2 regions of the Streptomyces sp. NPDC002602 genome follow, and region 1 is predicted to be linked to the other one. Evidence: predicted binding sites of a transcription regulator. Region 1 holds the regulator's gene; the other holds the start of a gene.
What was found. The regulator HspR, encoded in region 1, represses chaperone genes until heat shock. The targets are predictions, from matches to a motif close to TTGAGNNNNNNNNNCTCAA.
Positions count from the first base shown of each region.

Region 2: a site for HspR is predicted at 8,074-8,092, ahead of lon (endopeptidase La). Genes of this name have one in related genera too.

Region 1 covers NZ_JBIAQX010000011.1:20,007-35,545, reverse strand. The annotation lists gene ACFYW3_RS25605 (SRPBCC family protein) at 1-646, opposite strand, end outside; gene ACFYW3_RS25600 (polyamine aminopropyltransferase) at 815-2,455, opposite strand; gene ACFYW3_RS25595 (DUF2617 family protein) at 2,706-3,257, opposite strand; gene ACFYW3_RS25590 (hypothetical protein) at 3,556-3,684, opposite strand; gene ACFYW3_RS25585 (pyridoxal phosphate-dependent aminotransferase) at 3,954-5,138, shown strand; gene ACFYW3_RS25580 (YbjN domain-containing protein) at 5,280-5,822, opposite strand; gene clpB (ATP-dependent chaperone ClpB) at 6,068-8,668, opposite strand; gene ACFYW3_RS25570 (pyridoxamine 5'-phosphate oxidase family protein) at 8,782-9,201, shown strand; gene ACFYW3_RS25565 ((2Fe-2S)-binding protein) at 9,454-9,768, opposite strand; gene ACFYW3_RS25560 (hypothetical protein) at 9,768-10,118, opposite strand; gene ACFYW3_RS25555 (helix-turn-helix transcriptional regulator) at 10,356-11,417, shown strand; gene ACFYW3_RS25550 (heat shock protein transcriptional repressor HspR) at 11,500-11,961, opposite strand; gene dnaJ (molecular chaperone DnaJ) at 11,963-13,153, opposite strand; gene grpE (nucleotide exchange factor GrpE) at 13,193-13,876, opposite strand; gene dnaK (molecular chaperone DnaK) at 13,876-15,539, opposite strand, start outside.
Region 2 covers NZ_JBIAQX010000003.1:110,588-126,126, forward strand. The annotation lists gene ACFYW3_RS09795 (DUF742 domain-containing protein) at 1-49, opposite strand, end outside; gene ACFYW3_RS09800 (roadblock/LC7 domain-containing protein) at 46-519, opposite strand; gene ACFYW3_RS09805 (nitrate- and nitrite sensing domain-containing protein) at 516-3,752, opposite strand; gene ACFYW3_RS09810 (hypothetical protein) at 4,150-4,923, shown strand; gene ACFYW3_RS09815 (MarR family winged helix-turn-helix transcriptional regulator) at 5,085-5,531, opposite strand; gene lon (endopeptidase La) at 5,655-8,051, opposite strand; gene ACFYW3_RS09825 (hypothetical protein) at 8,594-8,863, shown strand; gene ACFYW3_RS09830 (hypothetical protein) at 8,903-9,064, opposite strand; gene ACFYW3_RS09835 (DUF4097 domain-containing protein) at 9,186-9,974, opposite strand; gene ACFYW3_RS09840 (sulfurtransferase) at 10,039-10,881, opposite strand; gene ACFYW3_RS09845 (hypothetical protein) at 11,108-12,532, opposite strand; gene ACFYW3_RS09850 (hypothetical protein) at 12,574-13,206, shown strand; gene ACFYW3_RS09855 (spermidine synthase) at 13,431-14,120, shown strand; gene ACFYW3_RS09860 (response regulator transcription factor) at 14,181-14,921, shown strand; gene ACFYW3_RS09865 (ATP-binding protein) at 14,918-15,539, shown strand, end outside.

The sequences.
Region 1 (15,539 bases):
CATCGGTGTCGAAGACGGACGCGGTGACCCCGCCGTCCTCGGTGGCCTCGGCGCCCTCCGCGTCGTCGGTGGCCTCGGCGCCCTCGGTGTCCGCCTCGAACCCGGCCTCGTCGGCCACGGGATCCGCCTCCTCCGCGTCGGCCGAAGGATCCGTCGGGTCCGTGTCGGCCACCGGAACGGCCCCGGAAGCGGCGTCGGCCACCGGCTCCACGGCGGCGCCGGCCGTGGCGGCGAGCTGCGCGGCGGTGCGGTCCAGCAGCCGCTGTACGGCGGTGGCGGTGGCCTCGGGGGCGAACCCGGCGGCCCGGCCGTCGACGGTCGCCCCGCCGGTGAACTCCAGTCGGGTCCCGTCCCCCTGGGGGGTGAGTCGCAGCAGGAGGGAGAGCTTGACGGTGCCGCTGCCCCGGGCCTCGGTGCCCTCGCCCTCGACGGCGAACCGGTCGGGGTCCCGTTCGGTGACGGTCAGGGAGCCCCGGTAGGTCACGGTGTGTCCGCCGATCCGCGCCTTCAGCCGGCCCGACAGCGGCCCGGTGTCGGTGTCGGCGTCCTGTTGGAACCCGGGTACGCAACGGGCCGTGCGGGCGGGATCACGCAGCACGGCCCGGAGGTCGTCTGCGGGTACCGGAACGAACACCTGATGCTCCATGCGGTCGAGCCTACCGACGAGACCCGCCCGCGCGCCCGATCCGGCGCCAAGTGCCCGATCCCGCGCCAAGTGCCCGGGCCGGTGCCCCGTTCCCGATCCGGCCGGTGGCCCCGAGGCCCGCGGCCGTGTGCCCGGGCCGTGCGCGACCGTACGGAGCCGGCCACAGCACTAGGAATACCTCGGGTGCGGGAGGGTGGAGGGCGGCAGCCCGTCCAGGCGGGTGCGCTCGGCGTCCCGGGTCGCGTCCTGGAGCGCGCGGGTGGACAGCGAGCGCAGCCCCGGCGTGTCACGGTCGACCCGCAGCTCGGGGACGGCGGCGCGGGCGGCGAGGACGAAACCCCAGTCCTGCGGGGGCCCGGCTCCGCCGCCGAGGGTCCGGTCGGGTCCGGCGGCGAAGCCGGTGAGGCGGCCGCCCGCGCTGTAGGGGGCGGTCCGCAGGCCGGCGGCGCGCAGGGTGGTCTCGACGGTCCAGTAGGTGCGTGGCCGACCGGCGAGCGGCCCCGCGTGCACGGCGATCCTGCCGCCGGGGCGCAGGGCCCGCACCGCCAGCCCGTAGAACTCCTGCGAGTACAGCTTCGTGCTGGGGGTGATGCCGGGGTCGGGGAGGTCGGAGACGATCACGTCGAAGCGGTCCCGGCCGCCCCGACCGCGCAGCCAGCGGAACGCGTCCTGCGTGACGACGCCGAGCCGGGGGTCCGCGTACGCCCGCGCGTTGAGCCGCGAGAGCATCGGGTCGGTGCGGGCGAGCCGGACCACTCCCGGGTCGAGTTCGACGACGGTGACGGAGGCGACGTCCGGGTAGCGCAGGACCTCGCGGGCGGCGAGCCCGTCGCCACCGCCGAGGACGAGGACCCGGGTGTGCGGGCCGGTCATCGCGGGGTGCACGAGTGCCTCGTGGTAGCGGTACTCGTCGTAGCCGCTGACCCGCAGCCGCCCGTCGAGGTACAGGTCGAGGGAGCGCGGGGATCCGGTGCGCGGCCCGGTGAGCACGAGTTCCTGCACCCCCGTCTGGACGGCGACCCGCACTTCTCCGCCGTAGACGGCGCGCCGCGCGACCCGCTCGAAGTCGTCGGCGAGGACGGTCGCGGAGGCGAGGACGGCCACGACGGTCACGTTCGCGCCGATCAGCAGCCAGCGGGAGCGTCGGCTGAGGTCGTGGCGGAACAGCCACAGCACGAGTCCGCCGCCGGCGAGCGTGTTGACGGTGCCGGTGAGCAGGGCGCCGGTGAGCTGGCCGAGCAGCGGCAGCAGCAGGAACGGGAAGGCGAGCCCGCCGACCAGGGCGCCCACGTAGTCGGCGGCGAACAGGTCGGCGACGGCGCCGCCCGCGTCCTGTCTGCGGATGCGCTGGATCAGGACCATGAGCAGCGGGATCTCCGCGCCGATGAGCACCCCGATGGTGAAGGAGAACGCGACGAGCGCGGGTCTGGACTCGCCCAGCCAGGCGAAGCTCGCGTACAGGGCCATGGCGGAGAGCCCGCCGATCAGCGCGAGCGCGGCTTCGATGGCGCCGAAGCCGAAGGCGGGCCGGCGCCTGAGCCGTTTGGCGAGGAGCGAGCCGACGCCCATGGCGAAGACCATGACGGACAGCACGATCGACGCCTGGGTGACGGAGTCGCCGATCAGGTAGGAGCCGAGGGCGAGCAGCTCCAGTTCGTACACGAGCCCGCAGGCGGCGCATACGAACACGGTGGCCAGGACGAGGAGCCGGCCGGTCCGGGGCCGTACGGGCAGGGCGGCCGGACGGGTCGCCACGCCCCGTGACTCCGGAGCCGGCAACACCCGGCGCGGGACGGAACGGTCGATCATGAAGCGAACCGTACGTCACCGCCCACTCGCACCCTGTCACCCACATGGGTGCAAGTGGCTTACCGATCCCCCCAGTTGGCGTAACCCGGGCGCAACCACCGGCGCCACAAGGGCCGGTGGGTCGCGGGCCACGAACGCCCTCGACCGACAGGACCCGACAGGAACCGGCAGGACCGACAGACCCCGCAGACCCGGCAGGACGACGGACCCGGCAGGACGACGGACCTCGACGGAGCCCGACCGGGACGACCTACAGCAGCGCGGCCGTCGCCTCGGGGGCGCTCCCGGTCGGCGACCCGGCCCGCATGCCCACCCGGGTACGCGTGGCCACCAACTGCCCTTCCTGCGGGTACGCGTGCCAGGTCCGCCAGCGGACCTGGCCCTCGTGCCGCTGTGCGAGCAGGGCGGTGAACGCGTGCGGGCTTCCCGGGAAGGTTCCGGCGAGTCCGTTCGGGTGATCCGCGACCAGTGCGAGCAGTTCCTGCGCCCGCCCGGCGAACGAGCCGCGCGACAGGGTCTCCACGCGGGCGGCGAACTCGTACTCCCAGTCGCCGACCCGCTTGGCCACGCCGAGCGGCAACGGTGTGCTGCTGCCGGGCATGCAGGCGACGGTCTCCGAACAGAGCACCTCGCCCTCCTCCAAGAGGACCTGGTGGGAGGCCCCGAGCAGGCGCAACTCCACGTTCGCCCCGTCGAGCCGGAGGTTCAGTACGGCCAAGGCGGGCAGCCGCTCCCGACCCAGGGCCCAGGCGAGATCGGCGGCACGCGTGTCGGTATAGGTGGTCTGGAGGGTCGTGAGCATGAGTCGGCTCCGCAAACGCGCGAGGGAGAGGTGGCCGGGGCCCGCCAGCGGTGGTCAACGGGTGGGGGGACACCGGCACGGGTCCACAGGAAGTCCAGGGAGGTCCGAGGACTGGTCTACTCAACCGAGGGAATCATGAAAGGCACGGCACTCACAGCGTTTTTACCCAACTTGACGGGGTTTACATCCCCCCGGGGGCTACACAGTTCACGTGTTCAACAACGTGCCCCCCGTACGCCGTAACAAGCGACCGAACAAGGAGACGCCCGAGGGAAGTTGTCCCCGCTGGGCGTCTCTTTTACTCGGGTCCGGCTCCGGCCGTGTTCGTCAACTGGACCCGCAGCCCCCGCCCCCGCAGGACGAACCGCAGGAAGAGGAGGACGAGCCGCAGGAGGACGACGAACCACAGGAGGATCCGGTCGAACACCCACCAGAGGATCCTCCCCCGGCCCAGTGGCTTCCGCCACTTCGGCGGCGGGCCGAGCCGCCCGCCTTGACGACCGCCCTGACGATCCCCACGACCACGAGCGTGAACACGCCCACTGCGACGAGCACTGTGATCAGCACCATCTCCGGCCCCTCTCTGACACCCCGGTCCCCCGGGGTCCGGGATCCCCGCGTCCTGTGTGCCGGGGAGATTCCCTCAGGCCATCGGCGCCAAAGCACACTTGAGCAACTCCAGAGGTTGCCCGCAGGATGGCCGTCATGAGCGCACCCGCGGCCGGCAGCCGCCCCTTCCTCAACCGCAACCTGGCGGTCTTCGGCACCACGATCTTCGCGGAGATGTCGGCGCTGGCCGCCCGCACCGGATCGATCAACCTCGGTCAGGGCTTTCCCGACACCGACGGTCCCGCCGAGATCGCCGAGGCGGCCGTGCGCGCGATCCGGGACGGCAAGGGGAACCAGTACCCGCCCGGCCCCGGTGTCCCGGAGCTGCGCACCGCCATCGCCCACCACCAGGAGCGGTTCCACGGACTCGCGTTCGACCCCGACACGGAGGTTCTCGTGACGGCGGGCGCGACGGAGGCCATCGCGGCCTCCCTGCTGGCGCTGTTGGAGCCGGGAGACGAGGTCATCGCCCTGGAGCCGTACTACGACTCCTACGCCGCCTGCATCGCCATGGCGGGGGCGGTCCGCGTACCGCTGACCCTGCGCGCGCCGTACTTCCGTCTCGACGTGGACGCACTGCGGGCCGCCGTCACCCCGCGCACGCGCCTGCTGCTGCTGAACACCCCGCACAACCCGACGGGCACGGTGCTGACCCCGGGGGAACTGGCGGCCGTCGCGGAACTCGCGATCGAGCGGGACCTGCTCGTCGTCACCGACGAGGTCTACGAGCACCTGGTGTTCGAGGGCGCCCACGTGCCGCTGGCCTCGCTGCCCGGCATGCGCGAGCGCACGGTGACCATCTCGTCGGCCGGCAAGACGTTCTCGTTCACCGGTTGGAAGGTCGGCTGGGTCACCGCCCCGCCCGCCCTGACGGCGGCGGTCCGCTCCGCGAAGCAGTTCCTGACGTACGTCGCCTCAGGCCCGTTCCAGTACGCGATCGCGGAGGCCCTGGCGCTTCCGGACTCCTACTACGACACGTTCCGCGCGGACCTCGCCGCCAAGCGCGACATCCTCGCGGACGGCCTGACGGCGGCCGGCTTCGAGGTCTACCGGCCCCAGGGCACCTACTTCATCACAACCGACATCAGCCCCCTCGGGGAGAAGGACGGGCTCGCCTTCTGCCGCGCCCTGCCCGAGCGCTGCGGTGTGGTCGCCATCCCCAACCAGGTCTTCTACGACGACCGCGCCGCCGGTGCCACCCAGGTCCGCTGGGCGTTCTGCAAGCGGGAGGACGTCCTGCGCGACGCCGTCGACCGCCTCGGGCGCCTGTAGGACCCCCGTCGCGGCCCTCCCCGGGGGAACGCGAGAGCCCGGGCGCGCCGGGGTCGTGGGGACCTCCGGTGTCGTCCGGGCTCTCGTGCGGCCTCGGGGCGTACCTGCTCCCCGGGGCGCGCGTGGCGCTGTGCGAGGCGACTAGTTGCTGTCGTCGCCCTTGTCTTCCCCACCCTCGGCGGAGTCGACGTCCTTCTCGAGGCCGAGCTGCTCGACGAGCCACTTGTCGAACTCGATCGAGGCGCGGACCCAGCTGACCGTGGAGGACACGAAGTGCTCCAGGCTGACGCCGGTGCCGATCAGCATCTGCGCCTCACCGATCAGGCGGACCGAGCCGTCGTCGTGCGTGTGGCTGTAGACCTTGGGCCACAGGGTGCGACGGTTCCAGTCGTCGATCGTCTCCAGGAGCTGCGGCTTGTCCTCGATGTCGTGCGGGCGGTCGTAGAAGGTCCGCACCGAGAAGACCTGCTGCTCGTCCTCGCCGCGGAACATGAAGTACGTGCGGAACTCCTCCCACGGCGCCGCGAGGTCACCCTCGTCGTCGACGACGTACTTGAGCTCCATCTGTTCCAGCAGCTGCTTGACCAGATCCTGGTCGGGGACGACGGGGCCCGCCGGTCCTGTGGCCTGCGGATCGGGCTGCTGCCCTCCGAAGTTCGGAATCGAGGCCGGGTCGATGCTCACCGTGTACTTCCCTTCGTGCGGATGAACCACATCCTCCACCATCGGTCCCACCCCGTGTCCAGCCCCGCACGCCCGATCCGCTCCGGGCGGACACGAGTAGGACTCAGGTAAGGGGGACGCGTCCCCACACGACCCGGCGCGAGGCCGTTCGTGGTGGGGGCGGCGGGGGCACGGGGCCTTCGGCCCCCACCGCCCAGGGTACGACCGGCGGGGCCGCCTGGGCGGGTGGGCTCGAAGGAGACGGCCTAGAGGACCTTGCCGACCAGCAGGTCTTCCCCGGCCACGGCCACCCGTACGGTGTCGCCGTCCCTGACCTCGCCGGACAGGATCTCCTTCGCGAGGCGGTCCCCGATGGCCGTCTGGATCAGCCGGCGCAGGGGTCGGGCGCCGTACGCCGGGTCGTTGCCCTTGTCCGCCAGCCAGGCCAGCGCCTCGGGGGTGACGTCCAGGGTGAGGCGGCGGGCGGCGAGCCGCTTGGCGAGGCGGTCGATCTGGAGCTGCGCGATGTGGGCCAGCTCGTCCCTGCTCAGGGCCGAGAAGACCACCAGGTCGTCGAGACGGTTGAGGAACTCCGGCTTGAAGGAGGCCCGGACCACGTCCAGGACCCGCGCCTTCTTGTCCTCCTCGGAGGTCGCCGGGTCGACCAGGAACTGGCTGCCCAGGTTGGACGTCAGGACCAGGATCGCGTTGCGGAAGTCCACGGTGCGGCCCTGGCCGTCCGTGAGGCGGCCGTCGTCGAGGACCTGGAGCAGGACGTCGAAGACCTCGGGGTGCGCCTTCTCCACCTCGTCGAGCAGGACGACGCTGTACGGGCGGCGCCGGACGGCCTCGGTGAGCTGGCCGCCCTCCTCGTACCCGACGTAGCCGGGTGGGGCGCCGACCAGACGGGCCACGCTGTGCTTCTCGCCGTACTCCGACATGTCGATGCGGACCATGGCCCGCTCGTCGTCGAAGAGGAAGTCCGCGAGCGCCTTGGCCAGCTCCGTCTTGCCGACGCCCGTCGGGCCCAGGAAGAGGAACGAGCCGGTCGGGCGGTCGGGGTCGGCGATGCCGGCGCGGGTGCGGCGCACCGCGTCGGAGACGGCCCGTACGGCCTCGGACTGGCCGATCAGGCGGCGGCCCAGTTCCTCCTCCATGCGCAGGAGCTTCTGGGTCTCGCCCTCCAGGAGCCGGCCGGCGGGGATGCCGGTCCAGGCGCCCACCACGTCCGCGATGTCGTCGGGGCCGACCTCGTCCTTGACCATGCTGTCCTTGGAGGTCCCCGCCTTGGTGGCCTCTTCCTCGGCCTCGGTGGCCTCCGCCAGCTCGCGCTCCAGCGTCGGGATCTCCCCGTAGAGCAACTGGGAGGCGGTGTCGAAGTCGCCGTCGCGCTGGGCGCGCTCGGCCTGCCCGCGCAGGTCGTCGAGGCGTTCCTTGAGTTCGCCGACGCGGTTGAGGGACTGCTTCTCCTTCTCCCAGCGGGCGGTGAGGCCCCGCAGGTCCTCCTCCTTGTCGGCGAGGTCCTTGCGGATCTTCTCCAGCCGTTCGAGGGAGGCCGGGTCGGACTCGTTCTTCAGTGCCAGTTCCTCCATGCGCAGCCGGTCCACGGAGCGCTGGAGCTCGTCGATCTCCAGCGGGGAGGAGTCGATCTCCATGCGGAGCCGGGACGCGGCCTCGTCGACGAGGTCGATGGCCTTGTCGGGCAGGAAGCGGGAGGTGATGTACCGGTCGGAGAGGGTGGCCGCCGCGACCAGGGCGCTGTCGTTGATGACCACCTTGTGGTGGGCCTCGTAGCGGCCCTTGAGCCCGCGCAGGATCGCGATGGTGTCCTCGACGGTCGGCTCCGCCACCAGCACCTGCTGGAAGCGGCGCTCCAGCGCCGGGTCCTTCTCGATCCGCTCGCGGTACTCGTCGAGGGTGGTCGCGCCGACCATGCGCAGCTCGCCGCGGGCCAGCATGGGCTTGAGCATGTTGCCCGCGTCCATGGCGGAGTCCCCGCCGGCGCCCGCGCCGACGACGGTGTGGAGCTCGTCGATGAAGGTGATGATCTGGCCGTCGCTGGACTTGATCTCCGCGAGGACCGTCTTCAGCCGCTCCTCGAACTCGCCGCGGTACTTGGCGCCCGCGACCATCGCGCCGAGGTCGAGGGAGACCAGCCGCTTGTTCTTCAGCGATTCGGGGACGTCGCCCTTGACGATGCGCTGGGCGAGGCCCTCGACGACGGCGGTCTTGCCGACGCCGGGCTCGCCGATGAGGACCGGGTTGTTCTTGGTGCGGCGCGACAGGACCTGGACGACCCGCCGGATCTCCTGGTCGCGGCCGATGACCGGGTCGAGCTTGCCCTCGCGGGCCGCCGCCGTGAAATCGGTGCCGAACTTCTCCAGGGCCTTGTACTGGCCCTCGGGGTCGGGGCTGGTCACCCGGCGTCCTCCTCGTGCTTCCTCGAATGCGGCCAACAGCTTCCTGGCCGTCGCGCCCTGGGTGGAAAGGAGCTCGCCGGCCGCGCCGCCCTTGGCGGCGAGGGCGATGAGCAGGTGTTCGGTGGAAAGGTAGTCGTCTCCGAGCTTCCCGGCCGTCTCGTCGGCGTCGGCGAGTACGGCGAGCAGCTCGCGGGTGGGCTGCGGGGGTGCGACGGTGGAACCCGTGACCCTGGGCAGGGCGGCCAGCAGGCGTTCCGCGCCGGCGCGGACCTCGACCTGGTCGGCGTCGGCCGCGGCGAGCAGGTCGGTGACGTTCTCGTTGTCCTCGCCGGCGAGCAGGGCCAGCAGCAGGTGCGCGGGGGTCAGATCCGGGTGGCCGTCCTTGACGGCCCTGTGGGTGGCGGCGTTCAGCGCGTCCCGGCTCTTGTTGGTCAGCTCGGCTTCCACTGCGGCTACTCCTCTCCGTCGCGATACAGGGGCATGACACGTATAGCGTGCATAAAGTTGAGTCTATTCCACTCAAGGCCGTGTGTGGCGCGGCATCTCGTACTCTTCGGGCCATGCCTGGTTCGAAGACACCCCAAGACGTACTCAACCCGACGCCGGAGTACCTCGCCTTCTGGCGGGAGCGGCACGTCTGCACCCTGACCACCCCGCGGCCCGACGGCAGCCCGCACGTGGTACCGGTCGGCGTGACGTACGACCCCGAGGCGGGGCTGGCCCGGGTGATCAGCAACCGGCACAGCAAGAAGATCCGCAACGTCCTGGCGGCCCCGGACGCGACGGCGCGGGTCGCGGTCTGCCAGATGGAGGGCCGGCGCTGGGCCACCCTGGAGGGCCGCGCGGTGATCCGCACGGACGAGGCCTCGGTGGCGGAGGCGGTGGCGCGCTACGCGGAGCGCTACGGGCGGACGCCCTCGCCGAACCCGGACCGGGTGGTCATGGAGATCACCCTGGACCGCGCGATGGGGCGCGGCTGACGCCCGGGCCGACACGGGCGCGGGCGCGGCCGGGCACCGGCGCGTGCGCGGCGGCTGGCGTGAGGTCGGACGCGGCGGCTGACGTCGCGTGCGCGGCGGCTGACGTGGGGACGGACGCGAAACTGACCGATTTGTTTGTCCGGTTCAACCACTGGACGCGGACAGCACAACGGCGCCATCGTGGTCAGGTCCACGATGGCGCCGTTGTGTGGGGGTAGTGCCTGAGCGATCTGCAACGACGGGGGAATCGCTTCAGGCACTTCGGGGGGTGGCGGCGGTGATGTCGGGTTCGAAGAGTTGGTGGTCCCGCTGGTCGAGATTGACGAAAACCATGCCGTACCGCACTTCGCAGCGGACGGGCTGCGGTGCGCCCCGGGGGCGGCGCAGACAGCGGTAGGCGCGGACGTCTTCGTCCTCCTCGCGCGCGACGACGATCGGCTGGCCGAACAGGGTGACCATCAACGAATCGCCGGCGTGGGGGATCGCGGTGGCGAGGTCGATGAACTGCCACCCGGACCGGTACGCCGAAGCCATCTCGCGTCGGAAGTCTCGGTCGTCGGGGGTCATCAGACGGCCATCGCAGGCAGAGCGGTCCGGCCCGAGTCCGACGCGCCGGAGGGCGCGCTGGTCCAGCCGCTGTCAGACGAGCCCGAGGGGGCACTGGTCCAGCCGGAGTCACCGACCTGGATCCGGGTCCACCCGCTGTCCGCCTTGCCGGACGGACCGTTGGTCCAGCCCGAGTCGACGGCCGGCAGCACGGTCCAGCCAGAGTCCGCCTTGCGGGTCGGGCCGTTGGTCCAGCCGGAGTCACCGGCCGGCAGCACGGTCCAGCCGCTGTCCGCCTTGCCGGTCGGACCGTTGGTCCAGCCGGAGTCACCGGCCGGCAGCACGGTCCAGCCGCTGTCCGCCTTGCCCACCGGCGCGCCGGTCCAACCACTGTTGCCGGTCAGAGCGGTGCCCCCCGCGTCGCTTTCGACGGCACCGACTACCCCAAAGACCGCAACAGCGGAGAAACCAACGGCAAGCGCCGAGCGAAGCATTCTCTTATACATGGTCGGCTTCGTCCTCACTTGATGGAATCCTCTCCCCCGCCACACAGACGATGGCTCATTCAGGCACGTCAATGCCACAGGGACGATGCATCATGTTCTTGCATGTTCAGGACCCTGGGGGGTGGAGATTTGCCCAAAAGTGCGACAAACCCGACTCATCCCCACTCCGTCACGTCCCTGTGCCCCGAGGGAACGCGGCTGTACACGGCTGCGCTCAGCGCCGGCCGGATCGCCCGGAGCGAGGTTCAGCAGGCCCCCTGCCTGCTTGAATTCTCCCTGGTGCAGCCTGACCCGGATGACGCGAACCAGCTCCGCCCGGTTCCCCCGTCCGTCGCACTGGCGCAACGGCTGCATCCGATTGAACGCGAGATCCAGGACAGACGACGTACGGCTGTAGATCTCACCGATGCTTTCGAGCCGTTTCTGACCATCAGTGCGCAGAACCCGGCGAACACCCACGCCATCACCGTCCTGGAGGGTTTCGAGCGGATCAACGCCGCGTTGGACCTGGCGACGGCCGAATGCCACACGGAGATGCTGACCATCCAGCCGGGCGGTGCGCGGCCCTCCCTGGCCCTCACACAGGCCCTGGAACGGGACGCCCCGCTGATCGACCGGGGCATCAGCATCAGGACGCTGTACCAGCACACCGCGCGGCACAGCCAGGGCACGCTGGCGTACGTGGACCGGATCTCCGCGGGGAAGGTGGAGATCCGCACGCTGGAGGAGCTCATCGAGCGACTCATCGTCTTCGACCGCACGGTGGCCTTCATCCCGGTCAGCGACGACCGGAAGGTGGCGCTGGAGCTGCGGCACCCGGGGCTCGTCGACTACCTCATCAAGGTGTTCGAGCAGCTCTGGCGGCGTGCCGTGCCCCTGAGCGAGGAAGTCACCTACACCCACATGCACGACGGCATCACCGGCGTGCAGCGATCCATCGCGCAACTCCTGGTCGAGGGGCACGTGGACGAGGCCATAGCCCGCCGGCTGGGAATGAACGTACGAACCTGCCGTGCGCACATCGCCCGGCTGGCCACGGCCCTGGGCAGCGGCAGCCGGGCGCAGCTCGGCTTCCTGATCGCCCAGTCCGGCATCCTGCACAGCTCGGCCCCGCACCTCCCGGAGGACGAGGCCGACCACGGCGGCCACGCCAACCACCTGTAGCGACGCGGAAGGCCCCGCCCGGAGATCCGGGCGGGGCCTTCGCGCGCTGAACGGCGGTGTCGCGTGCCGGTGTCGGGCGGCGTCAGTCCATCGGGCGCTTGGGGCGCCAGACGACCAGGGCGCTGCCCGGCTGCGGCGGCTGGTACGGGACCAGGTCGCGCCGGTACGAGGCGTGCACCTGGGCCTCGCGGGCCTGGAGCGCGGCGGCCGCGCCGTCCACGGCCGTGGACAGTTCGGCCACGCGCTGTTGGAGGGCGGCGACCTGGTTCTCCAGTTCGATGATCCGCTTGATGCCGGCCAGGTTGATGCCCTCGTCCTGGGACAGCGCCTGCACCGTGCGGAGCAGCTCGATGTCCCTGGCCGAATATCGACGTCCGCGGCCGGCCGTCCGGTCCGGGGAGACCAGACCGAGACGGTCGTACTGACGCAGGGTCTGCGGATGCAGTCCCGAGAGCTGAGCGGCCACCGAAATCACGTAGACCGGGGTCTCATCAGTGAGCTGATAAGCCCCGCCCAACCGGGACTGTCTGCGGCGGCCGTCCATGTCATGCTCCCTTCGCGGACTCGAACAGCGCGGCGCGCGGGTCCTGCGACTCCGTCGCGTCGCGGAACATCTCCAGGGCTTCACGGGCCTTGTCGGACAGCTCCGAGGGCACCTCGACCTCCACCGTCACGAGCAGGTCGCCGCGGGTGCCGTCCTTGCGGACCGCGCCCTTGCCGCGGGCCCGCATCGTACGCCCGTTCGGGGTACCGGGGGGAAGCTTCAGGGTCACCGGGGGGCCGCCCAGGGTCGGGACCTTGATGTCGGCGCCCAGGGCGGCCTCGGCGAACGTCACCGGGACGGTCACCGTGAGGTTGTCGTCCCGCCGGCCGAACACCGGGTGCCCGTCGACGTGGACGACGACGTACAGGTCGCCGCCCGGGCCGCCGCGCTCGCCCGGGGCCCCCTTGCCGCGCAGTCGGATCCGCTGGCCGTCGGAGACGCCCGCCGGGATCCGGACCTGCATGGTCCGGGAACTGCGGGCCCGTCCGCTGCCCTTGCAGATGTCACAGGGGGTCTCGGCGATCAGACCGCGCCCCTTGCAGTCGGCGCAGGGGTCGGTCAGGGAGAAACCGCCACCGCTGCCCCGCGAGACCTGACCGGTGCCGACGCAGGTCGGGCACACCCGAGGGGTGCCGTTCTTGTCGCCGGTACCGGAGCAGGCCTTGCAGGGCGACTGCGAGGACATCCGGAGCGGGACGGTCGCGCCGTCCACGGCCTCCGTGAACGACAGCGTGACCTCGGACTCGATGTCCTGGCCGCGTCGCGGCTGGGTACGGGGTCCCGTACCCGGGCCGGCGCCACCGCGGTTGAACAGGCCGCCGAAGACGTCGCCCAGGCCGCCGCCGAAGCCGCCCGCCGCGCCGCCACCGCCCTGCGGCTGGCCTCCGAAGAGGTCGCCGAGGTCGAAGTTGAACGAGCCGCCGCCCCCGCCCGGACCGGGGCGGAAGCCCCCGTTGCCGAACAGGGCGCGGGCCTCGTCGTACTCCTTGCGCTTCTTGGCGTCACCGAGGATGTCGTTCGCCTCGGAGATCTCCTTGAAGCGCTCCTCGGCCGAGGCGTCGCCCTTGTTGGCGTCCGGGTGGAACTCGCGGGCGAGCTTCCGGTACGCCTTCTTGATCTCGGCCTCGGTGGCGTCCTTCGGGACACCGAGGACCTTGTAGTAGTCCTTCTCGACGAAGTCCTTCGTGCTCATCCCCGGTGGCCCTCCTCTCGTGCGGCTACATGGTGGACGTCAGCCCTTGTCGGGGGCATCCGCGTCCTTGTCAGACGGCGTGTCGCCGTCCGCGGACTCGGACTTGGCGGCCGGGGCCGCCCCGGGCTGGGGCTCGGCCACCGCGACCCGCGCGGGGCGGATCGTGCGCTCGCCGATCCGGTAACCCGGCTGCAGGATCGCCACGCAGGTGTCCTCGGTGACATCCGGCGCGTACGAGTGCATCAGGGCCTCGTGGATCGTCGGGTCGAAGGGCTCGCCCTCCTTGCCGAACTGCTGCAGCCCCATCTTGGCGGCGGCGGTCTCCAGCGATTCGGCCACCGACTTGAAGCCGCCGACCAGTTCGCCATGCTCCCGTGCCCGGCCGATGTCGTCCAGGGTCGGGAGGAGTTCCGTCAGGAGGGACGCGACCGCGATCTCCTTGACGGCGATCCGGTCCCGCTCCACCCGGCGGCGGTAGTTCTGGTACTCGGCCTGGAGCCGCTGGAGGTCCGCGGTGCGCTCACCGAGCGCGGTACGGGCCTGGTCCAGCTGCGCCAGGAGGGCCGTTTCCTGGCCGACGGCCTGAGTGTCCGAGTCCCCGGCCGGGGCCGCCTTCTCCTCCGGGGAGGAGTCGGCGGCCTTCGGCTCGGCGGCGGCGTCGTCCGCGTCGGCGCCGGTGGGGACTTCAGGCTTCTCGTCGAAACCCGGGGTCTCCTCCGACATCAGGCAGCGCCACCCTTCGGCTTCTCGTCGTCCACGATCTCGGCGTCGACGACGTCGTCGTCGGCCTTGGCCTGGTCGGCGTCACCGGTCGGCGCGCCACCGGCCTGCGCGTCGGCGTAGATGGCCTGGCCGAGCTTCTGGCTGACCGCGGCGAGCTTCTCGGTCGCGGTGCGGATCTCCGCGGCGTCCTCGCCCTTGAGCTTTTCCTTCAGCTCGGTGACGGAGGCCTCGACCTCGGCCTTGACGTCGGCCGGGACCTTGTCCTCGTTGTCCTTGACGAACTTCTCCGTCTGGTAGACGAGCTGCTCGCCCTGGTTGCGGGACTCGGCCGCCTCCTTGCGACGCAGGTCCTCGTCCGCGTACTGCTCCGCCTCCTGGCGCATGCGGTCGACCTCGTCCTTGCCGAGCGAGGAGCCGCCGGTGACGGTCATCTTCTGCTCCTTGCCCGTGCCAAGGTCCTTGGCCGTGACGTGCATGATGCCGTTCGCGTCGATGTCGAAGGAGACCTCGATCTGCGGGACGCCACGCGGGGCCGGCGGCAGGCCGGTCAGCTCGAACATGCCGAGCTTCTTGTTGTACGCCGCGATCTCGCGCTCGCCCTGGTAGACCTGGATCTGCACGGACGGCTGGTTGTCCTCGGCCGTCGTGAAGATCTCGGACCGCTTGGTCGGGATCGTGGTGTTGCGCTCGATGAGCTTGGTCATGATGCCGCCCTTGGTTTCGATACCGAGGGACAGCGGGGTCACGTCGAGGAGCAGGACGTCCTTGACCTCACCCTTGAGCACGCCCGCCTGGAGGGTCGCGCCGATGGCGACGACCTCGTCCGGGTTGACGCCCTTGTTGGCGTCCTGACCGCCGGTGAGCTCCTTGACGAGCTCGGCGACGGCCGGCATGCGGGTGGAGCCGCCGACCAGGACCACGTGGTCGATCTCGGACAGGTTGATGCCCGCGTCCTTGATGACGTTGTGGAACGGGGTCTTGCAGCGGTCCAGCAGGTCCGCGGTCAGCTGCTGGAACTGCGAGCGCGTGAGCTTCTCGTCCAGGTGCAGCGGGCCCTCGGCGGACGCCGTGATGTACGGCAGGTTGATCGTGGTCTCCGTGGAGGAGGACAGCTCGATCTTCGCCTTCTCGGCGGCCTCGCGCAGACGCTGGAGCGCCATCTTGTCCTTGGACAGGTCGACGCCGTGGCCGTTCTGGAACTGCTTCACCAGGTAGTCGACGACGCGCTGGTCCCAGTCGTCGCCACCGAGGTGGTTGTCACCGTTGGTGGCCTTGACCTCGACGACACCGTCGCCGATCTCGAGGAGCGACACGTCGAAGGTGCCGCCACCGAGGTCGAAGACGAGAATGGTCTGGTCGTCCTTGTCGAGACCGTAGGCCAGGGCGGCGGCCGTCGGCTCGTTGACGATGCGCAGGACGTTCAGACCCGCGATCTCGCCGGCTTCCTTCGTCGCCTGACGCTCGGAGTCGTTGAAGTAGGCCGGGACGGTGATGACCGCGTCCGTGACCTTCTCGCCCAGGTACGCCTCGGCGTCGCGCTTCAGCTTCTGCAGGATGAAGGCGCTCATCTGCTGCGGGTTGAAGTCCTTGCCATCCAGGTTGATCTTCCAGTCAGTGCCCATGTGGCGCTTGACGGAACGGATGGTCCGGTCCACGTTCGTGA
Region 2 (15,539 bases), on a different contig from region 1:
GACGGTCGGCGCCGCGTATCGGCAGCCGGTCGGAGGCCGGGCTCCTCACGGGGTGTTCTCCATCGACTGGCGCAGCTCGCTGCGGACTTCGGGGGTCAGTACGTGGCCGGCGCGGCCGACGAACAGGGCCATGTGGTAGGCCACGACGCTCATGTCGCAGTCGGGCGTGGCGTGCACGCCGAGCAGCGAGCCGTCGCTGATGACCATGACGAAGACGGAACCGTGCTCCATCGCCACCATGGTCTGTTTCACGGAGCCGCCGTCCATGAGGGAGGCGGCGCCCGTGGTCAGGCTGCCGAGCCCGGACACGATGGTGGCGAGGTCGGCCGAGGCCCCTCGGGGGCCCTTGGGCCGGTCCTGCGGGGACTGCGCCGGCGGCTCGGAGGAGAGCAGCAGGAGCCCGTCCGAGGAGACGACGGCGACGGAGTTGACGCCGGGGACCTCCTTGACCAGGTCGGTCAGCAGCCACTGCAGGTTGCGGGCCTGGGTGCTCAGTCCGTACGTACTGGGCGCGGTCATGTGCGTGCCTCCTGTGCGGTGTCCCCCTGGTCGGTCTGTCCCCGGTCCTGCCCGCGGTCCTGCCCGCGGTCCTGCGCGAGCTCGGCCTCGACGACGCGTCTGCCGTCCTGGGTCCCCTGGTAGAAACCGCCGAGCCTGCGGCGCAGTTCGTCGGCGTCCACCCGGCGCGGTTCGGGGCGCGCGTCGGCGGGGCGACCTCCGGTGGCCACGTTGCGCGGGGTCCGTTTGGGGAGTCCCTTGTCGGTCAGGACGTCTTCGGGGTGGCCGGCCTGGCGCGGGACCCAGTGGTCCTCGGCCTCGGCCCGCCGGTGCGGATCGGGCGCCTCGGCGGCGACGGGCCGCACGGGCAGTCCCGGTGCCGCGTCGGGCCGTGTCCGGCGGGGCAGCCCCTGCTCGGGATCCGCGACCGCCGGCGCCTCGGCCGCGGGGGCCGGCACCGTGAAGTCCCGCTCGGCCGGGGGCGCCTGCGCGTCCGGGGCCACGAAGGCCTCGGCGTCGGCCTCCGACACCACGCGGGCGAGGAGTTCCTCGTCGGCGGACAGCACGGGCTGCGGATCCGGGACGGCTGCCGGGGCGTCGATCGCGTCGGCGGCCTCGTCCGGTGCATCGTCCGGTGCGTCGTCCGCGGTCTCGCCCGTGGCGTCGTCCGTGGCGTCGCCCGGGTCGCTCGGCTCGTCCGGGGCGTCGCTCGCGGCCGGTTCTTCGGCGGACGACGGCTCCTGCGTCTCCGGCGCGGGGACGGTGAACACCTGGTCGGCGGTCGGAAGCGGCTCGGAGTCCGCGCGGGCCTCGAACTCGGCCTCGAACTCCGCGTCGAAGGCGGCCTCGGTCTCGGCGAGCGGCTCGGCCTCCGGGTCCGAGAGCGGTTCCGGAACCGGTTCCGGAACCGGGTCCGGCCCCTGGTCCGCCCCCAGCTTCGTCTCCTGCTGCGTGTCCTGCCGCGTGTCCTGCCGCGTCCGGCCGGACTCCGCGTCCGCCGGCGTGGTCGTGGCGACGACCGGGTCGCCGAACGCGGCGGCCAGGTCGGCGGCGATCCCCGGATCCCGGGCCGGTTCGGCCGCCGGTTCGCGCGCGGGCTCGGCCGAGGCCTCCACGACCGGGTCCGCCGCCGGGGGCGTCCGCTGGGACATCAGCGTGTTCTCGTTCGCCTCGGCGACAGCCCCGGGCAGGCGCAGCCCGGACACGCCGGGCGCGACGACGGAGTGCACCGGCGAGGCGGGCGGCGTGGTCGGCAGCAGCGTCGCCGGGACGACCACGAGGGCCTCGGTCCCGCCGTGTCGGGGCGCCCGCAGTTCGGCGGTGACACCGTGCCGGGCGGCGAGCCGGCCGGCCACGTACAGGCCGAGTCCCAGGCCGTGCTCCGACTCGGGTTCCTCGTCGTACGCCTCGGGGGTGGCCAGTCGGGCGTTGAGGGTCGCCATCCGGTCCTCGGTGACGCCGATGCCCTGGTCCAGCACGGACAGCACCACTTCGCCGGTGTCGAGCAGCCGGCCGGACACCTTCACCTTGACGTCCGGCGGCGAGAAGGTCGTCGCGTTCTCCAGCAGTTCCGCGAGGACGTGCGAGATGTCGTCGGCGGCGTGCCCGGCGACCTGCGTGTACGAGGGCATCGCCGCGAGGTCGACGCGCTCGTACCGCTCGATCTCGCTGACGGCGGCCCGCATCACGTCGACCAGCGGCACCGGCAGGGCCTGCCCGTGGCCGTGTTCCTGGCCGGCGAGGACCAGCAGGTTCTCGTTGTGACGGCGCATCACCGTCGCGAGGTGGTCGAGCTTGAACAGGGTCGCGAGCCGGTCCGGGTCCTGCTCCTCCGACTCCAGCTCCTCGATGACCGCCAGTTGGCGCTCCACGAGACCCAGGGTGCGCAGGGACAGGGACACCGACGTCGTCGACATGACGCGGCGGTGCTCTTCGAGCCCGGCCCGCAGCTCCCTGAGCTCGGCGTCCAGGGCCTCGCGGCCGGCGGTCAGCGCCTCGTTGCGTCCGATGAGGCGGCGCCGGTCGGCGTCGAGTCCGGCGATCCGGGTGTGCAGGGAGACCGTCTGGTCCCGCACCGCGTTCAGGTGGCGGACGACCTCGGCGAACTCGTCGTTGCGGCCGGTGAAGCGCACCGGCTCGACGGAGCCCTCCGGGGTCGCCAGCCGTTGGGCGCCCCGGCGGAGCACCGAGAGGGGCCGGGTCAGGGAGCGGGCGACGGCCGTGGAGAAGCCGACCACGAACAGGAACAGCACGCCCACGAAGGCGATCAGCAGTTCGAGGCGGGTCACGTCGTCGTCGCGCAGGGTCGCGAGGGCGGTGGCCCGTCGGCTCGCCAGCGTGGATTCGACCGACTGCATCCGGTCGACGCGGGCGGTGAGCGCGGCGCCCACGGCGGCGCGGTCGACCTTGCGGTCGGTCGAGTTCAGGGTCGGCCGGTCGGTGAGCCGCTTGAGGTACTCCTCGGCGGTCTTGACCTCGGGGCCGGTGACGGTGGCGGCGAGCGTCTCCCGTACGTCGGGTCGCGCGGTCCGCGAGAAGTCGTCGAGGGCGGCCTGTTCGCGGACCCGGGAGCGCTGGGCGGCGACGGTGAGTTCGTCGACGGGCGCCAGGCTCACGGCCTGTTCGGTGCGCGGGACGGCCAGGGCCGCGAGCAGCAGGCCGCGGGTGGCGCCGGCCTGTTCCACGGCCTGTCCGAGGGGGGCCAGCGGCCGGGTGGTGACCAGGGCGGCCTCCGCGCGGGGCGGGGTCAGTTCGACGAGCCGGTCGCCCGGTGCCATGAGGTCGGCGATGACGCCGGCGTACGCCTGGTGCGCGGCGAGGGCGCCGCCCTTGCCTTCGAGCGCCTCGCTGCGGACGGCTCCGATCCGGCCGAGGGCGACGGAGAGGTCCTCGTCGGCCTCCGCGCGGACCTCCTCGAGCTGCCGGTCCGTGCGCGCGGTGCGCTCCTGGACGGCGCTCTTGCCGGAGGCGGGGCGTCCCTTGGCGACGTACTCGATGACGGCGTCGCGTTCGTCGCCGATCAGGTGCGCCAGGGTGAGGGCCGCACGGGTCTGCTCGGCGAGCGTGACCAGCCGCTGGGAGTCGTTCAGTTCTCTCGTCGCGGAGACGACGGCGGGTGCGCCGGCCACCAGGACCGTGAGGCCGGCGACGGCCACACCGATCACCAGCCTGCGGCGCACGCGGACGCGACGTCCTGCGATGGCGAGGCCGTCGGCGCTGGCGGTGCCGTTCTTCCGAGACCGCTTCTTCTGCACCGGTGCTCGCAATCCTGTACGTGTGCTCGTGCTCGTCTACTCGTGTGGCCGAGGTAACGGCCGGTCAACAAGTAAACGCTCCCTGCCCCCTCGTACCGCCTCAGACCATTGCAGTGTGTTGGGAAGAGAGCCGTACATCGCCCACCCGGCCACTCGAAGGAGTGAACATCAAGGAACAGTGGGCGACCAACTCGGGCGCCGCCCGTCAGGGCCCGGCCGTGGGCGGGTGGTTGAAAGTTGGCGGCGCGCTTTGGCAAGATGCGCGCCCGCACCGCCGGTGCGGCCCGGCGCCGCCCGCCACACCCCCCGTTCGTTGGTACGGACCTTCCTTGAGCCGGGGTTCGACGCATGTCCGTCCGGAGCGGGCCGCCGACACCCCTGCGGGCAGAATGTCCGTATGCGCATCGACCTGGCGACGGCCCCCGGCAACCCGGAACGCCCCAATGAGGACTGGCTGTCGGCCGCGATGCCCACGTCCGGCGGCGGTGTCGTGGTGGCACTCGACGGGGTGACCCCGCCGCGCGGGGACGACGGGTGCGTGCACGGTGTGCCCTGGTTCGTGGCCCGCCTCGGCGGGCGATTGACCGAACTGTCCGGATCGCGGAGGGACATGCCGCTGGACCGGATCCTGGCGGCGTCCGTCGAGAGCACCGCCGCGGCCCACCGGGGCACCTGTGACCTTTCTCACGTGCGGACGCCTCAGGCGACGGTGGTCGTGGCGCGTTGGGACGGGACGACCGTGGAGCACCTCGTGCTGTCGGACTCCGTCCTGCTGGTCCAGACCCGGGGCGGTGAGGTCGGCGCCGTCCTCGACGACCGACTGGACCGGGTGCCGCGCGAGGCACTGCGGTCGGTGGCCGCCGCGGACGCGCTGCGCAATGTCGAGGGCGGGTTCTTCACGGCGGCGGCCGATCCGGAGGTGGCGGGCCGCGCGGTCACCGGTCGGACCCCGCGCTCCGAGGTGCTGGCCCTGGCCGCCCTCACGGACGGCGCGAGCCGTTGGACGGACACCTTCGGGCAGGGTGACTGGGCGGCCTGCCTCGGAGTGCTCCGCGAGGAGGGCGCGCAGGGGCTGATCGCCCGCGTGCGCGCCCTGGAGTGCGACCCGGCCCGCCCGCCGGGCCGCCACAAGCGCCACGACGACGCGTCCGCGGTGTACGCGGAGCTGTGACGGGGGGGCCGGCGGGGCGAAAGCGGCGGGAGCCTGGCGCGGGACGCGGGCAGCGTGGCGCGGGGCGCGTACGGCGGCGGGGGCGGGAGTGCGAGTGGCCGGCTGGGCCGTGAGGGCCCGGCCGCGAGGGCCCGGCCGCGAGGCGTCGCGGGCGCGCCCGGTTACTCCGAGTCCGCGCCCTGGTTCAACTGGTTGAGCAGCCGCGCGAGTTCCGCGACCTCCCCGCGGTCCCAGTCGGCGAGCTTGCGCATGTACTGCTCGCGCCGCGCTCCCCGCACCCGCAGGAAGCGCGCCCGCCCCTCCTCCGTGAGCCCGACCAGGAAGGCCCGGCCGTCGGCCGGGTCCGGCTCGCGGGCCACCAGCCCCAGCACCTCCAGTGCCCGCAATTGGCGGCTCATCGTGGCCTTGCCGACCCCGAAGTACGCGGCCAGTTCCGTGGCCCGCTGGCGCCCCGCCGCCTCCAGCCGCACCAGCAACCCGTACGCGGCCGGCTCCAGCTCCGGGTGGAGTGCGCGGGCCATCTCGCCGGAGGAGGCCCGAGCCCGCCGGAGGAAGACGGACAGCTCCCGCTCCAGGGCAAGGAACTCCTGGTCTTCGCTCCCGTGCACGTCCGGCTCCTGTCGATGGTGGTCCCGTCGCGGTGTGTGTCCGCCCGGTCAGTATTTCGCAGCGGGTACGCCGACGGCCCGGGGCCCCGCCGAAGCGGGGCCCCGGGCCGTCCGTGTGCCGGATCAGGCGGCCACCCCGGCGGTGACCTCCGCCCCGACGAGGGCCAGCTCCAGCACCTGACGGACGTCGGTCACCGGGTGCACCTCCAGCCCCTCCAGCACCTCGGCCGGGACGTCGTCCAGGTCGGCCTCGTTGCGCTTGGGGATGATCACGGTGGTCAGGCCCGCCCGGTGCGCGGCGAGCAGCTTCTGCTTGACCCCGCCGATGGGCAGCACCCGCCCGGTCAGCGAGACCTCGCCGGTCATGGCGACGTCCGTGCGGACCTGGCGGCCCGACAGCAGCGAGGCCAGCGCGGTCGTCATGGTGATGCCCGCGCTCGGCCCGTCCTTGGGGACCGCGCCGGCCGGGAAGTGGATGTGCACGCCCCGGTCCTTCAGGTCGGCGACCGGCAGTTCCAGTTCCGCGCCGTGCGAGCGCAGGAAGCTGAGCGCGATCTGCGCGGACTCCTTCATCACGTCACCCAGTTGGCCGGTCAGGGTCAGCCCGGCGGCGCCGGTCTCCGGGTCGGCCAGGGAGGCCTCCACGTAGAGGACGTCGCCGCCGGCCCCGGTCACGGCGAGACCGGTGGCCACGCCGGGGACGGCGGTCCGCCGCTCGGCCGGGTCCTGCGCGGACTCCGGGACGTGGTGCGGTCGCCCGATGAGCGCCCTCAGGTCGTCGGCGCCGACGTGGAACGGCAGCTCCCGTTCCCCCAGCTCGTGCTGCGAGGCCACCTTGCGCAGCAGCCGCGCGAGGGAGCGCTCCAGGGTCCGTACGCCCGCCTCGCGGGTGTACTCCCCGGCGAGCCTGCGCAGGGCGTCCTCTTCAAGGACCACCTCGTCGGCGCCGAGGCCGGCGCGCTCCAGCTGGCGGGGCAGCAGGTGGTCGCGGGCGATGACGACCTTCTCGTCCTCGGTGTAGCCGTCGAGGCGGACCAGCTCCATGCGGTCGGCGAGGGCTTCCGGGATCGCCTCCAGGACGTTGGCGGTGGCCAGGAAGACCACGTCGCTGAGGTCCAGTTCGACCTCCAGGTAGTGGTCCCGGAAGGTGTGGTTCTGGGCGGGGTCGAGGACCTCCAGGAGGGCGGCGGCCGGGTCGCCCCGGAAGTCGGACCCGACCTTGTCGATCTCGTCCAGGAGGACGACCGGGTTCATCGAGCCGGCCTCCTTGATCGCCCGTACGATCCGGCCGGGCAGGGCGCCGACGTAGGTCCGCCGGTGGCCGCGGATCTCGGCCTCGTCGCGTACGCCGCCGAGCGCGACGCGCACGAACTCGCGGCCCATCGCGTGGGCGACGCTCTCGCCGAGGCTGGTCTTTCCGACCCCGGGCGGGCCCACGAGGGCCAGCACGGCCCCGCCGCGCCGCCCGCCGATGACACCCATGCCGCGCTCGGAGCGCCGCTTGCGGACCGCCAGGTACTCGGTGATGCGGTCCTTCACGTCGCTCAGTCCGGCGTGCTCGGCGTCGAGGACCGCCCGGGCGCCGCGGATGTCGTACTCGTCCTCGGTGCGTTCGTTCCACGGCAGTTCCAGCACGGTGTCGAGCCAGGTGCGGATCCAGGAGCCCTCGGGCGACTGGTCGCTGGAGCGCTCCAGCTTCTCGACTTCCTTGAGGGCGGCCTCCCGTACCTTCTCCGGCAGGTCGGCGGCCTCGACGCGGGCCCGGTAGTCGTCGGACTCCTCGCCGTCCTTCTCGCCGTTCAGTTCGCGCAGTTCCTTGCGCACGGCCTCCAACTGCCGCCGCAGCAGGAACTCGCGCTGCTGCTTGTCGACGCCGTCCTGGACGTCCTTGGCGATGGACTCGGCGACGTCCTGCTCGGCCAGGTGGTCGCTCAGCGCCTTGACGGCGAGCCGGAGCCGGGCGACGGGGTCGGCCGTCTCCAGCAGTTCCACCTTCTGGGCCAGGGTCAGGAAAGGCGAGTAGCCGGAGTTGTCGGCGAGCGCCGACACCCCCTCGATCTGCTGCACCCGGTCCACGACCTGCCAGGCGCCGCGCTTCTTGAGCCAGCTGGTGGCGAGGGCCTTGTACTCCTTGACGAGCTCGGTGACGGCGCCGGGCAGCGGCTCGGGCACCGACTCCTCGACGGTCTCGCCCTCGACCCAGAGCGCCGCCCCGGGCCCGGTGGTCCCGGCGCCGATGCGGACGCGTCCGCGCCCTCGGATGAGCGCGCCCGGGTCCCCGTCGGAGAGCCGTCCCACCTGCTCGACGGTCCCGAGCACACCGGTGCCCGCGTACTGTCCGTCGATCCGCGGCACGAGCAGCACCCGGGGCTTCCCGCTGCCCGCGGCGGCCTGGGCGGCCTCCACGGCAGCCCGCACGTCGGCGTCGGACAGGTCCAGCGGGACGACCATCCCGGGCAGTACGACCTCGTCGTCGAGCGGCAGTACGGGCAGGGTGAGCGATACGGACGTCGAAGCCATGATCTTCCCTCCGGCAGTGAAGTTGAGCTATCCCGACTCAATGCCGATGAGCCCCCCGATGTTCCCCCACCGCCGTTCGCCCGGGGCGAACACCCCGACGAGTCCCGTAGGGGCGGGGGCGATCTCCTTCGGCCCATCGGCCGGCCGGTTCGGGGCGCCGTCCGTTCGGCGAGAAGTCCCGAGGTGGTGGCGAAGCAGCCCGTAAGGGTGAAGGGCGTCGAGCCACACGCCGACGCTCGATGGGCGATCCACGCCTCCAGCGCCCGTCGGTCGGCCACTGTTCCGGCCTTTCGAGCCGACCCCCACTCGGAGCGCGGCCGCACTCGCGGGACGGCCCTTCGCCCGCCGACACGGACACGGACACGACTTCGCCCGATGAATGAACAGCCGGACCACCTGTCGACGCGATTCCGACCCGAAGATCATTTACGGGCCATCCCCCAGAGCGCTCTTCACTCGATCACGGCAACCCCTCTACACCGCACCACACTTGACGGCCGGCCACTGCTACCTTGACGTGGCGGTGCGGTGGAGGGGGCATCATGAACAGGCCATGGGAAGCAGACCCGGAAACGAACTTCAAGAGGCGTCTGGGGAAATCGGCCCTGGAGTTGGGTGCCACGAATAGCGGTCCGGAATGCCCGGACATCTGGGAATTGGAGAACGGCGACATCGCCGTGATCGGCCGCGACCTCACCACTCCCCTTGGCGCCCGCCTGCCGGACGGAGTCTCCATCAGCCGGGACGAGCGTCTGGTGGTCATCCCACGCAGCATGCTCATCGCAGCGAAGACGGACATCCCCAATGTTTGAGTGCTTTGGAGTCCACGGTCGGCCCGGAGCCGGACCCGGTCACCGGACCTGCGCTGCTGAAGGCGCGGCGTGGCCGGCCCCACCCACCCGATCACCCTGGCCGCCGAACTCAACCATGGCTTTGCGTTGATCGTCAGCGATCAACAGAGCCAGACCCTCCCCCTCGTCCGTGGCGCGGTTGCGGCCTTCGAGCGCATTCACGGACCGGAGCATCCCGAGACGCTCGCCGCCCGTTCCTTGCCGAGCCGAGCCCTCGGTGAGCCGGGTCCACTCGAAGTCGCTTTGACACAGGCCGAGTTGGTGGCCGCTCCCGCCCAACCCGTCAGGCCGCCGAGACGCTGACGTCGCCCGAGGTGGTCTTCACCGCGAGGCGGGCGCCGGCCGACGGGTCGGTGGGCAGGGCGACCCGGCGGTCGCCCGAGGTGGTGGAGACGTCGACCCGGTAGGGCGCCGACGGCACCGTCAGGGTGACGTTGCCCGAGCCGCTCTCGGCGGCGACCGAGTTCGGGGACGTCGCGAAGGCCAGGCGGGCGTCACCGGACGAGGAGCGGACGTCGGCCGCCGGGCCGGCCAGCGCCGAACCGGTGATGTCGCCGGAGGAGGTGCGGGCCTTCAGCACGCCCGCGATGCGCTCCACCCTCACGTCGCCCGAGGAGGTCTCGACGTCGGCCGCGGCCACCCCGCTCACCGTGACGCGTCCGCTGCTGCTTTCGAGCCTGACCGTCGCGGAGGCCGGCACCTCCAGCCGGTAGTCGACGTAGCAACTGCCGGTGCAGCCGCTGTCGAAGGTGAGCAGGCCCCCGGAGACGCGCTGCTGCGGCCGGGGCGCCGTGTCGCCCCGGTAGTGGACGGTGCGGTGGACGGCGACGCCCGGGCCGTTCCCCGGCGTCACCTCGATGGAACCGTGCCGGGCGCCCCTGATCTCGACCGCGGTGACGGCTTCGGCGACGGTGGCGTCGGCGCTCACGGTCTTCATGGCGTGCGCGGTCAACGAGCAGCCGGTGAGGAGGAGTCCGCCGACGACGGCGCAGGCCGCGACGGCGGTGCGGGCGGGGCGGGAGGCCCGGGCGAGTGCACCGGGGCGGGCGGCGGGCGCGGTGTGGGAAGGCATGCCGCCAGTCTGTCGAGGCGCCGTCCGCTGGGCGATGGGGCCGGTACCCGGGCCTCGGGTGGGGTTAACCCCCGGTCGTCACCGGCCGGTTGGACGGCAGGCCCCACTCGCTCCAGGAGCCGTCGTACACCGCGAGGTCCCGGTACCCGGCGAGTTCGGCGCCCAGCGCGAGCACACAGGCGGTCACCCCCGACCCGCAGCTGAGGTACAGGCGTTCCCGTCCGCCCGCCGACTCCGCGAAGAGCCGGCGGAGTTCCGCGGCGGGACGCATCAGTCCGTCCGGGCCCTTGAGGTCGCCGAAGGGCAGGTTGAGGGCGCCCGGCATGTGTCCGCCGCGCAGGCCGGGGCGGGGCTCCGGGGCGGTACCGCCGAAGCGTTCGCGGGTGCGGGCGTCCAGCACGGCCGCGGCCGGGTCGGCCAGGGCGTCGGTCACGGCGGCGGCGTCCACCAGCAGTCCGGCGCGGGGGCGGGCGGTGAAGGTGCCGCGGGGGCCCTCGTATCCGGGCCGGGCGTGTTCCACGGGCAGTCCGGCGGCCTCCCACGCGGGCAGTCCGCCGTCCAGGACGGCGGCCCGGTCGAAGCCCATGGCGCGCAGCATCCACCATGCCCGGGCGCTCGAATGGAGGCCCGCGCCGTCGTACACGACCACCGTGGCCCGGTCGTCGAGGCCGAGGTCCCGCATCGCGCGCTCGAAGTCGGCGGGCGCGGGCATCGTGTGCGGGAGCCCCGTCGTGTGGTCGGACAGGGCGCCGTCGAGGTCGAAGGGTCGGGCGCCCGGGATCCGTCGGTCGGCGTCGCGGTGGGGGGCGACGGAGGCGTCGAGGACGACCAGGTCGGGCCCGCCGAGGCGGGCGGCGGTCCAGGCGGTCCCGACGAGGGGGCCCGGGGGGTTCTCGGACACGGTCATGCGGCGCCTCCGGCAGCGTGGTCACGGGCCTCGGCGGTCCGGCCCGCGCCCATCCAACCACCCTCCCAGGCCTGCCCATCGGGCCATCGCCCCTCCCGGCCCCGCGCCGTCGCCCCTCCCGGTCCCGCACCATCGCCCCTCCCGGCCCCGCGCCGTCGCCGACCCGGCCCCGCGCCATCGCCCCTCCCGGCCCCGCGCCGGCACCGGCCCGACCCCCGCACCGGCCTCAGTCCCGGTCGCAGCCGCCGGCCGGGCCCCGCGCCGCGTAGACCACGATCCGCGCGCCCCGCACCCGTGTCACCGAGCACGGCACGTACTCGGCGGCCAACGCCTCCCGCTTCGCGACCTCCGCCGGGTACGGGTCCAGGGGTTGCCCCTCCGGGTCCAGCAGGGCCACCACCCGGGGAGCCCCCGCCAACCGCGCCCGGATCTCGTCCGGACCGGCCTCCGTGCCCCACAGGCTCCGCGAGGCGGTCGGGGAGCGGTCCAGGGCGAGGTCGCGCAGGGGGGCGTACACGGCGGGCGAGGACAGCAGCCACTCGCGGCGCCGGGACGGCATGAACAGCACGGCGTCCCCGGGGAGGGCCCGTTCCCGGACGGCGGACGCCACCGCGAGCACGTCGTCCTTGCGGCTCTCCGGGGTCCGCAGCCACACCGACCACCAGCCGAACGGCACGAGCAGCGCGGCCACCAGCGCCCAGGGCCGCAGCCCGCGCGCGGCCGCGAGCCGGGCTCCGGCGAGCAGGGCGAGCCCGGCCAACGCGTAGAGGACGTACCGGTCGACGTACCAGGGGTGCGCGAGGGAGACGACCAGCAGCAGTCCGGGCGGCAGCAGGGCGAGCGGCACGGCGACCCGGACGAGTTCCCGGGGCACCGCCGTCCCCCGGGCGAGCAGCGCCACCGCGAGCACGAGCACCCCGTACACCGCCCAGTCCTGCCCACTCGGCCGCCCGAGCCAGCCCAACTGCCGCTCGGCCTGCACCGCGCTGACCCGGACCAGCGGCAACAGGGCGACCACGACGACGACGGCGCTCCACCGCCACCCGCGCGAGCGCCAAGCGACGAAGCCGTGCGCGAGCAGGGCCAGTACGGCGAACTCGTGCAGCCAGCAGCCGAGCAGCAGCACCACCGTGTACGCCGCCCAGCGCCCGCACAGCATCAGGTGGGTGGCCCACACCACGGCGCAGGCGACGAACGCGTACGAGCGCCCCTCCTGCGCGTACATCTGCACGGGCGGCAGAACGGCGTAGGCGGTACCGGCCCACAGCGCGGCCCGCTCACCCGCCAACCGGTGGGCCACCGCGGCCACCCCGGCGGCGGCCAGGGCGGTGGCGGCCACGGACGGCAGGCGCAGCGCCCACAGGCCGCCGTCCCACAGGGCGAACACGCCGTGCATGAGCAGGTAGTGGAGCCCGTGCACGGCGTCGACCTGCCCGAGCAGCGCCCACAGGTCGCCCAGGGGGCGGTGCGCCACCTGGACGGTGACGGACTCGTCGCGCCACATGCTGCCGCCGGCCGGACCGCGTTCCGGGGACCAGAGCCCCAGGGCGAGGGCCACGAGCGGCGGGACCGGGCGCCACAGGGCCGTGCGGCTGAAGTCGCGGCTGATGTCGGCCTCCGGGTGCTTCCGCGTGACGGGTGCGGACTCCATACTCGGGGTCCGGGTCGGCCGAGTTCCCGCGGGGGTGTGGCGTGCGCGCAGGGCGAGCGGGACGAGCGGGACGGGCGACGACGGTACCGGGCGCGGTGCTCGGCGCGGTACTGGCCGCCTTGCTGCTCGGCGGCTGCGGCGGTGCCGACGAACCGCCGACCGCCCCGCACACGGAGACCGCGACGGCCGGCGCTTCATCGCCCGCCACCCCGTCCACCCCGTCCGCCCCGCCCGCCCCGCCCGCCGGCACCCCGAGCGCACCCGTCCCCGGGGGTTCGACGCCCCCGGGTCCCGGTCCCACCGGCACGGCCCCGGCCCCCTCGCCCCGCGTCACCTCCCCCGCGGCGACCCTGGTCCGGGTCACCCGCAGCGGCGGTTTCGCCGGCCGCACCGGCACCCTGGTGATCGGGGACGACGGCTCCTGGACCCTGCTGGACGGGCGGGCGAAGGAGGTCGGCCGCGGCAAGCTGACCGGCCCTCAACTCGGCACGCTGCGCGCCGCGCTCCGGGAGGCGGACTTCGCCCGGCTGCCCCGGACGTCGAAGAGCGGGACCGTGTTCGACGGGTTCACCTACGCCTTCGCGTACGGGGGTTTCGAGGTGGCCACCGGCGACGGCTCGGTACCCATCGCCCTGACGCGGGTGTTGGACGCGCTGCCCCCGTTCGAGGACTGAGAGCCCGGACGGAGAGCCCGGACGGAAGCCCGAACGGAGAGCCCGCACTGAGAGCCCGAACGGAAGCCCGGACGGGGACGCGCGCCGGATCGCGGACCGGATCGCGGACCGATCGCCGACCGATCGCGGACCGGGAAGGCGGCCCGTACCCGGAACGAGTGGCACGGGGGCTTCGTTGTGTCCGGCGACGAGGAGTGGCCGAGCGGCCACGGGAAGGAAGACCGATGACCGCCCCCGTACCGGAAGCCGTCACCGTCGACCGCCGCGAAGGACCGTACGGGGAGGTGGTGTTGCGCCGGCGCGGGGAGACGCACGAGATCATCGCCAACGGCTGTTTCCTCATGGACACTTCGGACGGCCGCTCCGAACGCCTGCTGATCGACGCGGCGTTCGGGGCCCTGGAGCCTGCCCCGCCGGCCCCGTCCGTGCTCGTCGGCGGTCTCGGCGTCGGCTTCTCCCTCGCCCACGCGGCCTCCCAACCGCGCTGGGGTCGGATCGTCGTCGCCGAACGCGAGGAGGCGATCATCGACTGGCATCGCGGCGGGCCGTTGGCCCCGCTCTCGGCCGCCGCCCTCGCCGACCCCCGGGTCCGCGTGCTGCACACCGATCTCGTCGCGTACCTCCACGACACGAGCGACCGGTACGACGCCCTCTGCCTGGACATCGACAACGGCCCGGACTGGACCGTGACCGACGACAACCGAGGCCTGTACTCCCCCACGGGCCTCGCCGCCTGCCGGGCCCGCCTCACCGCCGGCGGGGTGCTCGCCGTCTGGTCCGCGCGACCGTCCGCGGCCTTCGAGCAGGCCCTGCGGAATGCCGGATTCGAGTCGGTAAGGACCGAAGAAGTGCGAGTCGCCCGAGGTGTCCCGGACGTCGTCCACCTCGCCCGGGGCCCGGTCGGCCCCACATAGCCGCAGGCCTGCGGCTCCTCTACGCTGCACCCCATCACGCGGGTTCTTCAGGGGCGGGACATGGAACAGACACACACCACCCACAACGGCGCCGCGGCCACCCCAGGCGCCCAGCGGCGCGTGCTCGTGGTCGAGGACGATCGCACCATCGCCGACGCCATCGCGGCCCGGCTGCGCGCCGAGGGCTTCCAGGTCCAGGCCGCCCACGACGGCCCTGCCGCCGTCTCGGCGGCCGAGAGCTGGCTGCCCGAGCTGCTGGTGCTCGACGTCATGCTGCCCGGCTTCGACGGGCTGGAGGTCTGCCGTCGAGTGCAGGCACAGCGCCCGGTGCCGGTGCTGATGCTCACCGCCCGGGACGACGAGACCGACATGCTCGTCGGCCTCGGGGTCGGGGCCGACGACTACATGACCAAACCGTTCTCGATGCGCGAGCTGGCCGCACGGGTCCACGTACTGCTGAGACGGGTGGAGCGGGCCACACTGGCCGCGACGGCCCCGCGCGGGGCCACCCTGCGCCTGGGCGATCTGGAGATCGACCACGCGCAGCGCCGGGTCCGGGTCCACACCGAGGACGTGCACCTGACGCCGACCGAGTTCGACCTGCTGGTGTGCCTGGCCGGCACGCCGCGGGCGGTGCTCTCGCGGGAACAGTTGCTGGCGGAGGTCTGGGACTGGGCCGACGCGTCCGGGACCCGTACCGTCGACAGCCACATCAAGGCGCTGCGCCGGAAGATCGGCGCGGAACGGATCCGCACGGTCCACGGCGTCGGGTACGCCCTGGAGACCCCGGCCCAGCCGTGAGCCAGCGGCAGCCGGGCGGCGGGCTGCGGCCCTTCTCGCCGTTCTCGATCAAGACGAAGCTGGGCACGCTCGTCGTGGTGTCGGTCTTCATCACCACGGGCCTGCTGCTGGTGGCCCTGCGCACGGACACCGAGCTGCGGTTCATCACGGTGTTCTCGGTGATCGCCTCGATGCTGATCACCCAGTTCGTGGCGCACGGTCTGACGGCGCCGCTGGACGATATGACCACGGTGGCCAGGGCGATCTCCCACGGGGACTACACCCGCCGGGTGCGCGAGGCCGGGCGCCGCGACGAGCTCGGCGACCTGGCCGCGACGATCAACCTGATGGCGGACGACCTGGAGGCGGTGGACCGGCACCGCAAGGAGCTGGTCGCCAACGTCTCCCACGAGCTGCGCACACCGATCGCGGCCCTGCGGGCGGTGCTGGAGAACGTGGTCGACGGGGTCTCGGCCGCCGACCCGGAGACCATGCGGACGGCCCTGAAGCAGACCGAGCGGCTGGGCCGGCTGGTGGAGACCCTGCTGGACCTGTCCCGGGTGGACAACGGCGTGGTCCCGCTGCGGGCGCGCCGGTTCGAGGTGTGGCCGTACCTGTCGGGGGTGCTCAAGGAGTCCG